2 regions of the Chromobacterium sp. ATCC 53434 genome follow, and region 2 is predicted to be linked to the other one. Evidence: predicted binding sites of a transcription regulator. Region 2 holds the regulator's gene; the other holds the start of a gene.
What was found. The regulator sigma-54, encoded in region 2, starts transcription at its own class of promoters, with help from an activator protein. The targets are predictions, from matches to a motif close to CTGGCACGCTTCATGCTT.
Positions count from the first base shown of each region.

Region 1: the regulator sigma-54 is predicted to act here: its motif matches at 2,937-2,954, upstream of eat (ethanolamine permease).

Region 1 covers NZ_CP025429.1:3,685,772-3,691,682, forward strand. The annotation lists gene CXB49_RS16215 (two-component system response regulator) at 1-227, shown strand, start outside; gene CXB49_RS16220 (EAL and HDOD domain-containing protein) at 273-1,691, opposite strand; gene aroC (chorismate synthase) at 1,744-2,844, opposite strand; gene eat (ethanolamine permease) at 3,009-4,430, shown strand; gene CXB49_RS16235 (ethanolamine ammonia-lyase subunit EutB) at 4,427-5,809, shown strand; gene eutC (ethanolamine ammonia-lyase subunit EutC) at 5,806-5,911, shown strand, end outside.
Region 2 covers NZ_CP025429.1:1,037,769-1,043,679, reverse strand. The annotation lists gene lptA (lipopolysaccharide transport periplasmic protein LptA) at 1-142, shown strand, start outside; gene lptB (LPS export ABC transporter ATP-binding protein) at 139-867, shown strand; gene CXB49_RS04915 (RNA polymerase factor sigma-54) at 874-2,271, shown strand; gene hpf (ribosome hibernation-promoting factor, HPF/YfiA family) at 2,340-2,678, shown strand; gene ptsN (PTS IIA-like nitrogen regulatory protein PtsN) at 2,801-3,262, shown strand; gene hprK (HPr(Ser) kinase/phosphatase) at 3,255-4,211, shown strand; gene rapZ (RNase adapter RapZ) at 4,192-5,034, shown strand; gene CXB49_RS04890 (flavin prenyltransferase UbiX) at 5,099-5,707, shown strand; gene CXB49_RS04885 (NAD(P)H-hydrate dehydratase) at 5,709-5,911, shown strand, end outside.

The sequences.
Region 1 (5,911 bases), 2.5 Mb from region 2:
TCGTCGCGCTGGCCGACGTGTTCGACGCGCTGACGATGCGACGGCCATACAAGGAGGCCTGGTCGCTGGAAATGGCGCTGGACGCGCTGCAAAAAGGCTGCGGCACGCATTTCGAGCCGCGGCTGGTGGAGATGTTCCAGTCCATCCTGCCGCATATCCTGGAAATCAAGGACAGCTGGGACGAGCGCGCGCGTTACGCCGACAGCAGCGAGCTGATGATGTTCTAGCTGAGTGGACGACGCGCGCCGGCCTGAACGGCGCGGCCGACGCCGCTACACCGCCTCGACGTTGTTGTGCACCTCGCTGTCGCGCAGCACCACCTGCGCCCACACCACCGCGTCCAGGTAGTACTGGTTGGTCAGGTCGAGGTCGAAGTCCAGCACCTTGGCCAAGGCCTCGATGCGGACGTTGTCGCCGTGCTCGCAGGCCAGCGCCAGCGACAGATAGGGCGCGAAAATGCCTTTCTGCTCCACCACCGCCTCGCGCACCGTCAGCGGCAGCTCCAGCGGGTCCAGCACGTCCGGAAACGGAATGTTCAGCAACACGTCCAGCAAGGAGAACATGCCGGTCAGGAACAGGTGCTCGGCTTCCAGCTTGTTGCCGCGGTAGCCGCCGAGCTTCTCCATGAAACGGGCGCGGATCAGCGACTTCTCCAGCAGCGCGACCGCGGTGCCGTCGTCCTTGCGCGAGGTGAACAGCAGCATCGATAGCCACTTGAACAGCGTCTCACGCCCGAGCAGCAGCAATGTCTCCTCTATCGTCTGCACCTTGCGCGACAGGCCGTGTATCGGCGAATTGATGAAACGCAGCAGCTTGAACAGCAGCACGGAGTCCAGCTTGAACTGCGCTTCCACTTCCTTGGGATCGGCATTGGCGCGCAACAGCCGCATGATCTGCAGCACCCGGGTCTGGCTGGTGTCGACCTTGCCGCCCTCCAGCGCGTGCGCGGTCAGCACGAAGGGGCCGTGGAACAAGGCGAAGCGGTTGCTGCCCGGCGCGCGCAGGCAGACGTCCAGATCCTCGGCGGTGCCGACATTGCGCGCCATCCATCGCGCGCCCGGATAACGCTTCGGCAGCTGGTCCAGTATCGGCGCCAGCACCCGGGTCGACGGACCGGCGAAATCCAGCACCATGAAATCGACGCGGCTGAACAGATCGGCCTGCAGCGCCGGACTCAGCACGCCCTGGTCGTACGAGGCCGGCTCCAGCGCGAAGCGCAGCCCGAGCTTCTGCAATTCGTCCAGCTGCGCCAGCATCTGCTCGGTCACCACCAGGTCCGGCACCACTTCCAGCACGAAGATGACGCTGCCGGCCGGCATGCCGCGCAACAAGGGCTCGTCCAGCGAGGTCATCGAAATGTGGACGAAGGCGCGGCGGAAGGCCAGCAGGCGGAAGATGTCCATGTTCTGCAGCGTGGACAGCAGCAGGCGGTCGAACTCCTGCTGCTTGTCGGCGACATTGCGCTTGCCCAGCCGGACGAAGAAATCGTAGGCCACCACCCGCTGCTGGCGGTCCATCACCGGCTGGTGCGACACGAAACCCAGCGTGGCCGGCAGATCGGCCGGCGCCTCGTCATCCGGCAACGGCATGACCGTGTCCGCTTCCTGGCGGACCGGAGGCAGCGCCTCCTCGTCCGCTTCGGGGTTCTTTTTCCGGCGTCCAGCCAAGCCATCGATCAGACTTTTCAGCATGATGCCATCCTATGTGAACCGGCCCGGCCCCGCGGCCACTGTCTGTTAAATTCTAGCCGATGCGTCCGGCAATTCTCGGAGTTTCCACCTTGACGTCGCCGCATTGGGCGCGGTGGCGCAAGGCGTGGTCCATCAACACCAGCGCCAGCATCGCCTCGGCGATCGGCGTCGCGCGGATGCCGACGCAGGGGTCGTGGCGGCCGTGGGTTTCCATCGTCACCGCCTCCCCCCGCTTGTTGATCGAGCGGCGCGGCTGGGCGATCGACGACGTCGGCTTGATCGCGATCGACACGTCGATCTGCTGGCCGGTGGAGATGCCGCCGAGCACGCCGCCGGCGTGGTTGCTGGCGAAGCCCTGCGGCGTCAGCTCGTCGCCGTGCTCGCTGCCCTTCTGGGCCACGCAGCCGAAGCCCGCGCCTATCTCCACGCCCTTGACCGCGTTGATGCTCATCATCGCGTAGGCGATGTCGGCGTCCAGCCGGTCGAACACCGGCTCGCCCCAGCCGACCGGCACATTGTCGGCCACGACACGCAGCCTGGCGCCTATCGAGTCCAGGCTCTTGCGTATGCTGTCCATATAGTCCTCCAGCCGCGGCACGATGTCGGGATCGGCGCTGAAGAAGGGATTGGCGCCGACATGTTCCCAGCTCTTGAACGGGATTTGCACCTCGCCGATCTGGGTCATGTGGCCGCGGATCACGATGCCATGGCGCTCGTTCAGCCATTTCTTGGCGATGGCGCCGGCGGCGACGCGCACGGCGGTCTCGCGCGCCGACGAGCGGCCGCCGCCGCGCGGATCGCGCACCCCGTATTTGTGCCAGTAGCAGTAATCGGCATGGCCCGGACGGAAGGTGTCGGCGATATTGCCGTAGTCCTTGCTGCGCTGGTCGGTGTTGCGGATCAGCAGCGCGATCGGCGTGCCGGTGGTCTTGCCCTCGTAGACGCCGGACAGGATTTCCACGGTGTCCGGTTCGCGGCGCTGGGTGACGTGGCGGCTGGTGCCAGGCTTACGCCGGTCCAGCTCGGCCTGGATGTCCGCCTCGCCAATCGTCAGCCCCGGCGGGCAGCCGTCGACGACGCAGCCTATCGCCGGACCGTGGCTTTCGCCGAAGGAAGTTACCGTGAACAAGCGACCCATGCTATTGCCAGACATCTGCTATTCCCCTGTTGCGTATCGCCATCGATTCTAGCACGGCGGACCGCGGCTCCGGCGATGGCCCCGGGCATTGAATCCCGGCGCGTTCGCTGGCATTCTTTTTGCATAAGCGGCGACATCCTTCCATCACGGAAGACCCTCCATCCTGAACAGGAGTCCGCATGAACGCATCGACACCCGGCCTCGCGCGCAAGCTCGGCGGCTGGCAGTTATGGGGCATCGCCGTCGGCTTGGTGATTTCCGGCGAATACTTCGGCTGGAGCTACGGCTGGGCCGCCGCCGGCACGCTGGGCTTTCTCTGCGCGACGCTGTTCGTCGCCGCGATGTACACCGCCTTCATCTTCAGCTTCACCGAGCTGACCACCGCCATCCCGCACGCCGGCGGCCCGTTCGCCTACGCCCGCCGCGCCTTCGGTCCGCTGGGCGGCTTCATCGCCGGTTTCGCCACGCTGTGCGAGTTCGTGTTCGCGCCGCCGGCGATCGCGCTGGCGATAGGCGCCTACCTGAATGTGCAGGTCCCGTCGCTGGCGCCGAAATGGACCGCCTGCGGCGCCTACCTGGTCTTCATGGCGCTGAACATCGCCGGCGTCGGCATCGCGGCGATGTTCGAGCTGGCCGTGACGCTGCTGGCCATCTTCGAACTGCTGGTGTTCATGGGCGTGGTGGCGCCGGGTTTCAGCTGGGCGCACTTCCTGCACCACGGCTGGGCGGGGCGGGACGATTTCCACTGGGGCGCGGTCGGCGGCATGTTCGCCTCGGTGCCGTTCGCGATCTGGTTCTTCCTGGCGATAGAGGGCGCGGCGATGGCGGCCGAGGAGGCCAAGGACCCGGCCCGGACGATTCCGCGCGCCTACATCGCCGGCATCCTGACGCTGGTGGCGCTGGCCTTCGGCGTGATGGTGATGGCCGGCGGCGCCGGCGACTGGAGCCGGCTGGCCAATATCAACGATCCGCTGCCGCAGGCGATGAAACTGATCGTCGGCGAGCACAGCGGCTGGCTGCACATGCTGGTGTGGCTGGGCCTATTCGGCCTGGTCGCCTCCTTCCACGGCATCATCATGGGCTACTCACGGCAGATCTTCGCGCTGGCCCGCGCCGGCTACCTGCCGCGCGCGCTGGCCGCCGTCCATCCGCGCTTCAAGACGCCGCACCGCGCGATACTGGCGGGCGGCGTCGTCGGCATCGCCGCCATCTTCAGCGACGATCTGGTGCAGATCGCCGGCCAGCCGCTGACCGCCAACATCGTCACGCTGTCGGTGTTCGGCGCCATCGTCATGTACATCGTGTCGATGCTGGCGCTGTTCCGGCTGCGCGGCCGCGAGCCGGCGCTGCCCCGGCCGTTCTGCGCGCCCTGTTATCCGTGGCTGCCCGCGCTGGCGCTGGGTTGTTCGCTGATCTGTCTCGCCGCCATGGTCTATTACAACCGGCTGCTGGCCGGGGTGTTCGCCGCGATGCTGACCGCCGGCTATCTGTACTTTCTCGCCACCGCCGGCCAGCGCGCGGCGGCCGCCGCCGACGCGCAATTGCTGGGCGCGACCGAATCCCCGGCCGCAGCCGGCTCCGCCGCGAGGAGCCTGACATGAGCCACGCCATCTCGATAGGCGCGCGCCGCTACCGCTTCGCCGACCTGAAGACGCTGCTGGCGCGCGCGAGCCCGTTGCGCTCCGGCGACCAGCTGGCCGGGATCGCCGCCGCCAGCGCCGAGGAGCGGGTAGCGGCGCAGATGTGCCTGGCCGACCTGCCGCTGAGCGTCTTTCTCGACCAGGCGGTGATTCCTTACGAGGACGACGAGATCACCCGGCTGATCATAGACAGCCACGACGCGGCCGCCTTCGCCGCCGTGTCCCAGCTGACGGTCGGCGGCCTGCGCGACTGGCTGCTGTCCGACGCCGCCACGCCGGAATCGCTGGCCGCGCTGGCGCCCGGCTTGACGCCGGAGATGGTGGCGGCCGTCTCCAAGCTGATGCGCAACCAGGATCTGATCCTGGCGGCAAAGAAATGCCGCGTCGTCACCGCCTTTCGCAACACCCAGGGCTTGCCGGGCCGGATGGGCGTGCGGCTGCAGCCCAACCATCCGACCGACGACGCGCGCGCCATCGCCGCGGCGATGCTGGACGGCCTGCTGTACGGCGCCGGCGACGCGGTGATAGGCGTCAATCCGGCCGGAGACAGCCCGGACGACATCCGCGGCCTGCTGACGCTGATCGACGAGGTGCGCCAGCGCTACGCGATACCGACCCAAAGCTGTGTGCTGACCCATGTGACCAGCACGCTGGAGCTGATCCGCCAGGGCGCGCCGGTGGACCTGGTGTTCCAGTCCATCGCCGGCAGCGAAAAGGCCAACGCCAGCTTCGGCGTCAGCCTGTCGCTGCTGGACGAGGCCCATCAGGCGGCGCGGGAACTGAGGCGCGGCGCCGTCGGCGACAATGTGATGTATTTCGAGACCGGCCAGGGCAGCGCGCTGTCGGCCGGCGCCCACTGGGGCGTGGACCAGCAGACCTGCGAGGCCCGCGCCTACGCGGTGGCGCGGCGCTACTCGCCGCTGCTGGTCAACACCGTGGTCGGCTTCATCGGCCCGGAGTACCTGTACAACGGCAAGCAGATCATCCGCGCCGGGCTGGAGGACCATTTCTGCGGCAAGCTCTTGGGCCTGCCGATGGGTTGCGACATCTGCTACACCAATCACGCCGAGGCCGACCAGGACGATATGGACGCGCTGTTGACGCTGCTGGGCGCCGCCGGCGTGCACTTCATCATCGGCGTGCCCGGCGCCGACGACATCATGCTGGGCTACCAGAGCACATCGTTCCACGACGCGCTCTACCTGAGGAATGTGCTGGGCCTGAAGCGCGCGCCGGAATTCGAGGACTGGCTGGAGGCGATGGAAATCACCCGCGGCGGCAGGCTGCTGCCGCAGGACAGACGGCAGCGGCTGCTGTCGCTGATGGAGGGCGTCGCATGAGCGATCACGCGATCACCGAGGACGGCTGGAGCGAACTGTCGCGGCTGACCGCCGCCCGCATCGCGCTGGGCCGCGCCGGCAACAGCCTGCCCTGCCGCGAGA
Region 2 (5,911 bases):
GAACGAGACCTACCAGGTGCTCGGCGGCGGCAGCGGCGCGGCAGCCGGCAAGGGCGGCCGCACCACTGTGATCCTGCAGCCGAAGAACACCGCCTCGCAGCCCGCGGCCGCCAAGCCCGCCGCCGGAGCCGACCCGCGATGAGCCCCAGCATACTGACCGTTTCCCGCCTGAAGAAGCGCTTCAAGAAGCGCACCGTGGTCAAGGACGTCTCGCTGAGCATTGAGAGCGGCGAAGTCGTCGGCCTGCTCGGCCCCAACGGCGCCGGCAAGACCACCAGCTTCTACATGATCGTCGGCCTGATCGGCGCCGACGACGGCGACATCCGGCTGGACGACGCCTCCATCACCCGCTATCCGATACACCAGCGCGCCCAGCTCGGCCTAGGCTACCTGCCGCAGGAGGCGTCGATCTTCCGCCGGATGACGGTGGAGGAGAACATCGCCGCCATCTTGGAAATCTCCGGCCGCAAGGGCAAGGAGCTGGAGAAGGAGCTGGATCTGCTGCTGGACGACCTGAACATCGGCCATCTGCGCGACAGCAACGCGCTGTCGCTGTCCGGCGGCGAGCGGCGCCGGGTCGAAATCGCCCGCGTGCTGGCCACCCGACCGCGCTTCATCCTGCTGGACGAGCCGTTCGCCGGCGTCGACCCGATCGCGGTGATCGACATCCAGAAAATCATCTCCTTCCTGAAGGAACGCGGCATCGGCGTGCTGATCACCGACCACAACGTCCGCGAGACGCTGCGCATCTGCGACCGCGCCTACATCATCAGCGACGGCTCGGTGCTGGCTTCCGGCCAGCCGGAGGAGCTGGTCAACAACGACAAGGTGCGCGAGGTCTACCTCGGCGAGCACTTCCATCTGTAAGCGGCGATGAAACAGGCCCTTCAGCTCAAGGTCTCGCAGCAACTGACGCTGACGCCACAGCTGCAGCAATCGATCAAACTGCTGCAGCTGTCCACGCTGGACCTGCAAGCCGAGGTGGATCGCTTCCTGCTCGACAACCCGCTGCTGGAGCGCGGCGACGAGCCGCACGACGGCGAAGCCGCGCCGGACGGCGCCGACAGCGGCGCCGGCGAAACGCAGGACGCCGACGGCCGTGACGACGGCGCCGGCGAGCTGCTGGACTGGGGCGCAGGCGCCCGCCAGGGCGGCGACGACGACTATGATCCGATGCTCAACGTGCCCAGCCAGCCCAGCCTGCGCGAGCACCTGCTGGCGCAGCTGGGGGAGATCGCGCTGAGCGACCGCGACCGCGCGGTGGCCTGCCTGCTGATCGAAGAGCTGGACGACGACGGCTACCTGCCGCTGGACCTCGACGAGCTGGCCGGCAATCTGCCGCTGGAGCTGCAGCTGGACAGCGACGAGCTGGCCATCGGCCTGACACTGCTGCAGCAGTTCGATCCGGCCGGCGTCGGCGCGCGCTCGTTGGCCGAATCGCTGCAACTGCAGCTGTTGCGGCGGCCGGCCGACGAGCCCGGCCGCGCGCTGGCGCTGGAGATCGCGCGCGAACACCTGGAGCTGCTGGGCGGGCGCGACTACGCCAAGCTGAAGAAATTGTTCGGCTGCCAGGACGAGGCGCTGCGCCAGGCGCAGGCGCTGATCTCCCGGCTGAACCCCTACCCCGCCAGCGGCTACGGCCACGGCGACATCCACTACGTGATTCCCGACATCGCGGTCAGGAAGCTGCGCGGCCGCTGGGTCGCCGAACTGAACCGCTCGGCGATGCCGCGGCTGCGCGTCAACCGCCTGTACGAGCGACTGCTGGCCGACAAACGCGGCGCCGGCGGCGAACTGGCCGGCCCGCTGCAGGAGGCGCGCTGGCTGGTAAAGAACATCCAGCAGCGATTTGACACTATTCTGAAAGTGGCGGAAGCTATCGTTGAACGGCAGCAATCGTTCTTTGAACATGGCGAAGTGGCGATGCGGCCGCTGATCCTGCGCGATATCGCGGACGAGATCGGCCTGCACGAATCCACCGTTTCCCGCTCGACCAGCCAGAAGTACCTGCTCTGCCCGCGCGGCCTGTTCGAGCTCAAGTACTTCTTCGGCAGTTCGCTGGAAACCGACGGCGGAGGGGAATGCTCCGCCACCGCCATCAAGGCTCACATACGCGGCATGATAGACGGCGAGGACCGCGCGAAACCGCTGTCCGACAGCGCCATCGCCGACGCGCTGGCCCGCCAGGGAATACAGGTTGCCAGACGCACCGTAGCCAAGTATCGTGAAGCCATGCAGATTCCGGCGGTGAATCTGCGCAAGGCGCTGTGACAGGCCTTGAGAAATACAATGCCGCCCGGCAACCCGACCGGGCGGTCAACACCAGAAGGAGCTAGGGTATGAACCTCAAAGTAACTGGCCTGCACCTGGAAGTCACCCCGTCGCTGCGCGAATACATCGAAAACAAACTGGAGCGCATCACCCGCCACGTCGACCATGTGATCGACATCTCCGTTACTCTCTCGGTGGACAAACTGGTTCAAAAAGCGGAAGTCAACGTGCACCTGTCCGGCAAGGACATCCACATCGAGGCGTCCGAGGCAGACCTCTACGCCGCCATCGATCTGCTGATGGACAAGCTGGATCGCCAGGTGTTGAAGTACAAGGAAAAGCTGACCGAGCATCGCGCGCAGGGCACCGGCCAAAGTTCCGGCGAAGCTGTGCAAGCCTCGCTGTGACGCGACTCTGAAGGCAACGGGAACCGGACGGTTCCCGTTTTTCTTTGCGCTTGCCGGTTTTCAGTACTATCAAGGCAACGTAGAATTCCGGGTTTCTCCAAGAGCCGCATGCATAACCCAATATGAATCTCATCGGCAAAATCCTGACTCCGGACCATGTGCTGCTCGATCTGGATGTCTCCAGCAAGAAGCGGGTGTTCGAACAGGTGGGCCTGTTGGTGGAAAACACCCGCGGCATCGCCCGCAGCGAGATCTTCGACAGCCTGTTCAGCCGCGAAAAACTGGGCTCCACCGGACTGGGACAGGGCGTGGCGATTCCGCACGGCCGCGCCCGCGGCCTGAAGGAAGCCACCGGCGTGTTCATCCGGCTGAAGGCGCCGATCCCGTTCGACGCGCCGGACGGCAAGCCGGTGCAGTGCCTGTTCGTGCTGCTGGTGCCCGAGCATGCCACCGACCTGCACTTGCAGGTCCTGTCCGAACTGGCGCAGATGTTCTCCAGCCGCCAGATGCGCGAGAAGATGCTGGCCATCGCCAACCGCGACGAACTCTACCAGTTGCTCAGCGAATGGACCCCCAATGCCTAGCATCACCGTACGCAGGCTGTACCAGGAAAATCAGCAGAAACTCAATCTGACCTGGGTGGCCGGCACCGGCGGCTCCGACAATGTGATCGGCAACGACGACCAGCGCCCGACGCTGGCGCTGGTCGGCCACCTGAACTTCATCCACCCGAACCGGGTGCAGGTGCTGGGCCTGGCCGAAGTCGACTACCTGAACAAGCTGGAGCAGTCGGCCGCCAAGACCGCGCTGGACCAGCTGTTCCACAAGAGCATGTCGGTGGTGATGGTGGCCAACAACCAGCCGGTGCCGCGGCTGCTGCGCGACTACTGCCACAGCCACAACGTGCCCTTGATGTGCAGCACGCTGGAAAGTCCGTACCTGATGGACGTGCTGCGGATCTACCTGGCCCGCGCGCTGGCGGTGTCCACCGTCTTGCACGGCGTTTTCCTCGACGTGTTCGAGATCGGCGTGCTGATCATGGGCGACTCGGCGATGGGCAAGAGCGAGCTGGCGCTGGAACTGATCTCGCGCGGCCACGGCATGGTCGCCGACGACGCCGTCGAGCTGTACCGCATCGGCCCGGACACGCTGGAGGGCCGCTGCCCGCCGCTGCTGCGCGACTTTCTCGAAGTGCGCGGCCTCGGCATCCTCAACATCCGCACCATCTTCGGCGAGACCGCGGTCCGGCCGAAAAAGGTGCTGAAACTGATCATCCACCTGGTCAAGGCCAACGACCAGGCGATGCAGGCGCTGGACCGGCTCAACATCCAGTCCGAGACCCAGGACATCATAGGCGTCACCGTGCGCAAGGTGGTGCTGCCGGTGGCCGCCGGCCGCAACCTGGCCGTGCTGGTGGAGGCCGCCGTGCGCAACTACATCCTGCAGCTCAGGGGCATAGACAGCACCCGCGAATTCATCGAACGCCACACCAACTTCCTACGGGACCAGGAAAATGCGCCTGATATTGATTAGCGGCCTGTCCGGCTCCGGCAAGTCGGTGGCGTTGCGCGCGCTGGAGGACGCCGGCTTCTACTGCGTGGACAATCTGCCGGCGACGATGCTGCCCGAGGCGATGGCGCTGTACGCCGACTTCGGCTACGAACAGATCGCCATCAGCGTCGACACCCGCTCCGGCCCGTCGCTCAGCGCGCTGCCGGCCGTGGTCGCCCGCCTGCGCGGCCAGGGCATGGACGTGCGGCTGCTGTTTCTCGAGGCCAAGCGGGAAACGCTGGTCAAGCGCTTCTCCGAGACCCGCCGGCGCCACCCGCTGTCCGGCGCCGGCATCACGGTGGAGGAAAGCATACGGCTGGAGCAGGAGATGCTGGCCGACATACCGGAACTCGGCACCCGCATCGACACCAGCGAACTGTCGGCCAACGCGCTCAGAAGCTGGGTGCGCGAGCTGCTGGACGCCGACGGCAGCCGGCCGATGCTGATCTTCGAATCGTTCGGCTTCAAGCACGGCCTGCCGCAGGACGCGGACTTCGTGTTCGACGCCCGCTGCCTGCCCAACCCCTACTACGATCCGCTGCTGCGTCCGCTGACCGGCCGCGACCAGCCCGTCATCGACTTCTTCGCCGGCCACCAGGAAGTGGCCGAGATGATAGCCGACATCCAGGCGCTGATCGCCAAATGGCTGCCCTGCTACGGCAAGGAAAACCGCAGCTACCTGACGGTGGCGGTCGGCTGCACCGGCGGCCAGCACCGCTCGGTCTTCATCACCGAGAGCCTGGCCCGCGCCTTCGCCGACCGGCAGGTGCTGGTGCGCCACCGCCAACTGTACCGCGAAACCTGACCCCGGCGGACGGCCTCCGTCCGCCCTGCGCCGGCGCCGCCGCCGCGCCGGCTGGAGAATTCCGATGTCCCGCCGCAAAACCGTCACCGTCGCCCTGACCGGCGCCTCCGGCCTGCCCTACGGCCTGCGCCTGATCGAAACCCTGCTGGCCGCCGGCATCCGGGTCTGGGTGCTGTACTCCCAGGCCGCCCAGGTGGTGGCCAAGCAGGAAATGCAGCTGACGCTGCCGTCGCGCCCGGCCGAGATGAAGGCCTGGCTGCTGGAACGCTACCCCGCCCCGCCCGAGCAGCTGGAAGTGTACGGTCGCGAGGAATGGTTCGCGCCGGCGGCGTCCGGCTCCAATCCGCCGGACGCGATGGTGGTGTGTCCATGCTCGATGGGCACGCTGGCCTCGATACGCCACGGCCTCAGCGACAATCTGATCGAGCGCGCCGCCGACGTCTGCATCAAGGAGCGGCGCACGCTGGTGCTGGTGCCGCGCGAAACGCCGCTGTCCGCCATCCATCTGGAAAACATGCTGGACCTGGCCCGGCTGGGCGTGGTGATCCTGCCGCCGTCTCCCGGCTTCTACACCCACCCGGCCAGCGTCGACGACATGGTGGACTTCGTCGTGTCGCGCATCCTCGATCAACTGGGCGTCGCGCAGACGCTGACGCCGCGCTGGGGAGAATGACATGGGCGCCGACGCCATCCTGAGCCTGGAAGCGCTGCGCCGGCTGGAGAAGGCGGCCGGCGAGCTGGAGCTGATGCGCCGCGCCGCGCTGGCCGTCGCCGACTGGGTCGCGCGCCACTGCCCGGCCGGCGCGCCGCTGCTGGTCTGCGCCGGCCCCGGCAACAACGGCGGCGACGCGCTGTACGCGGCACTGGAGTTGCAAGG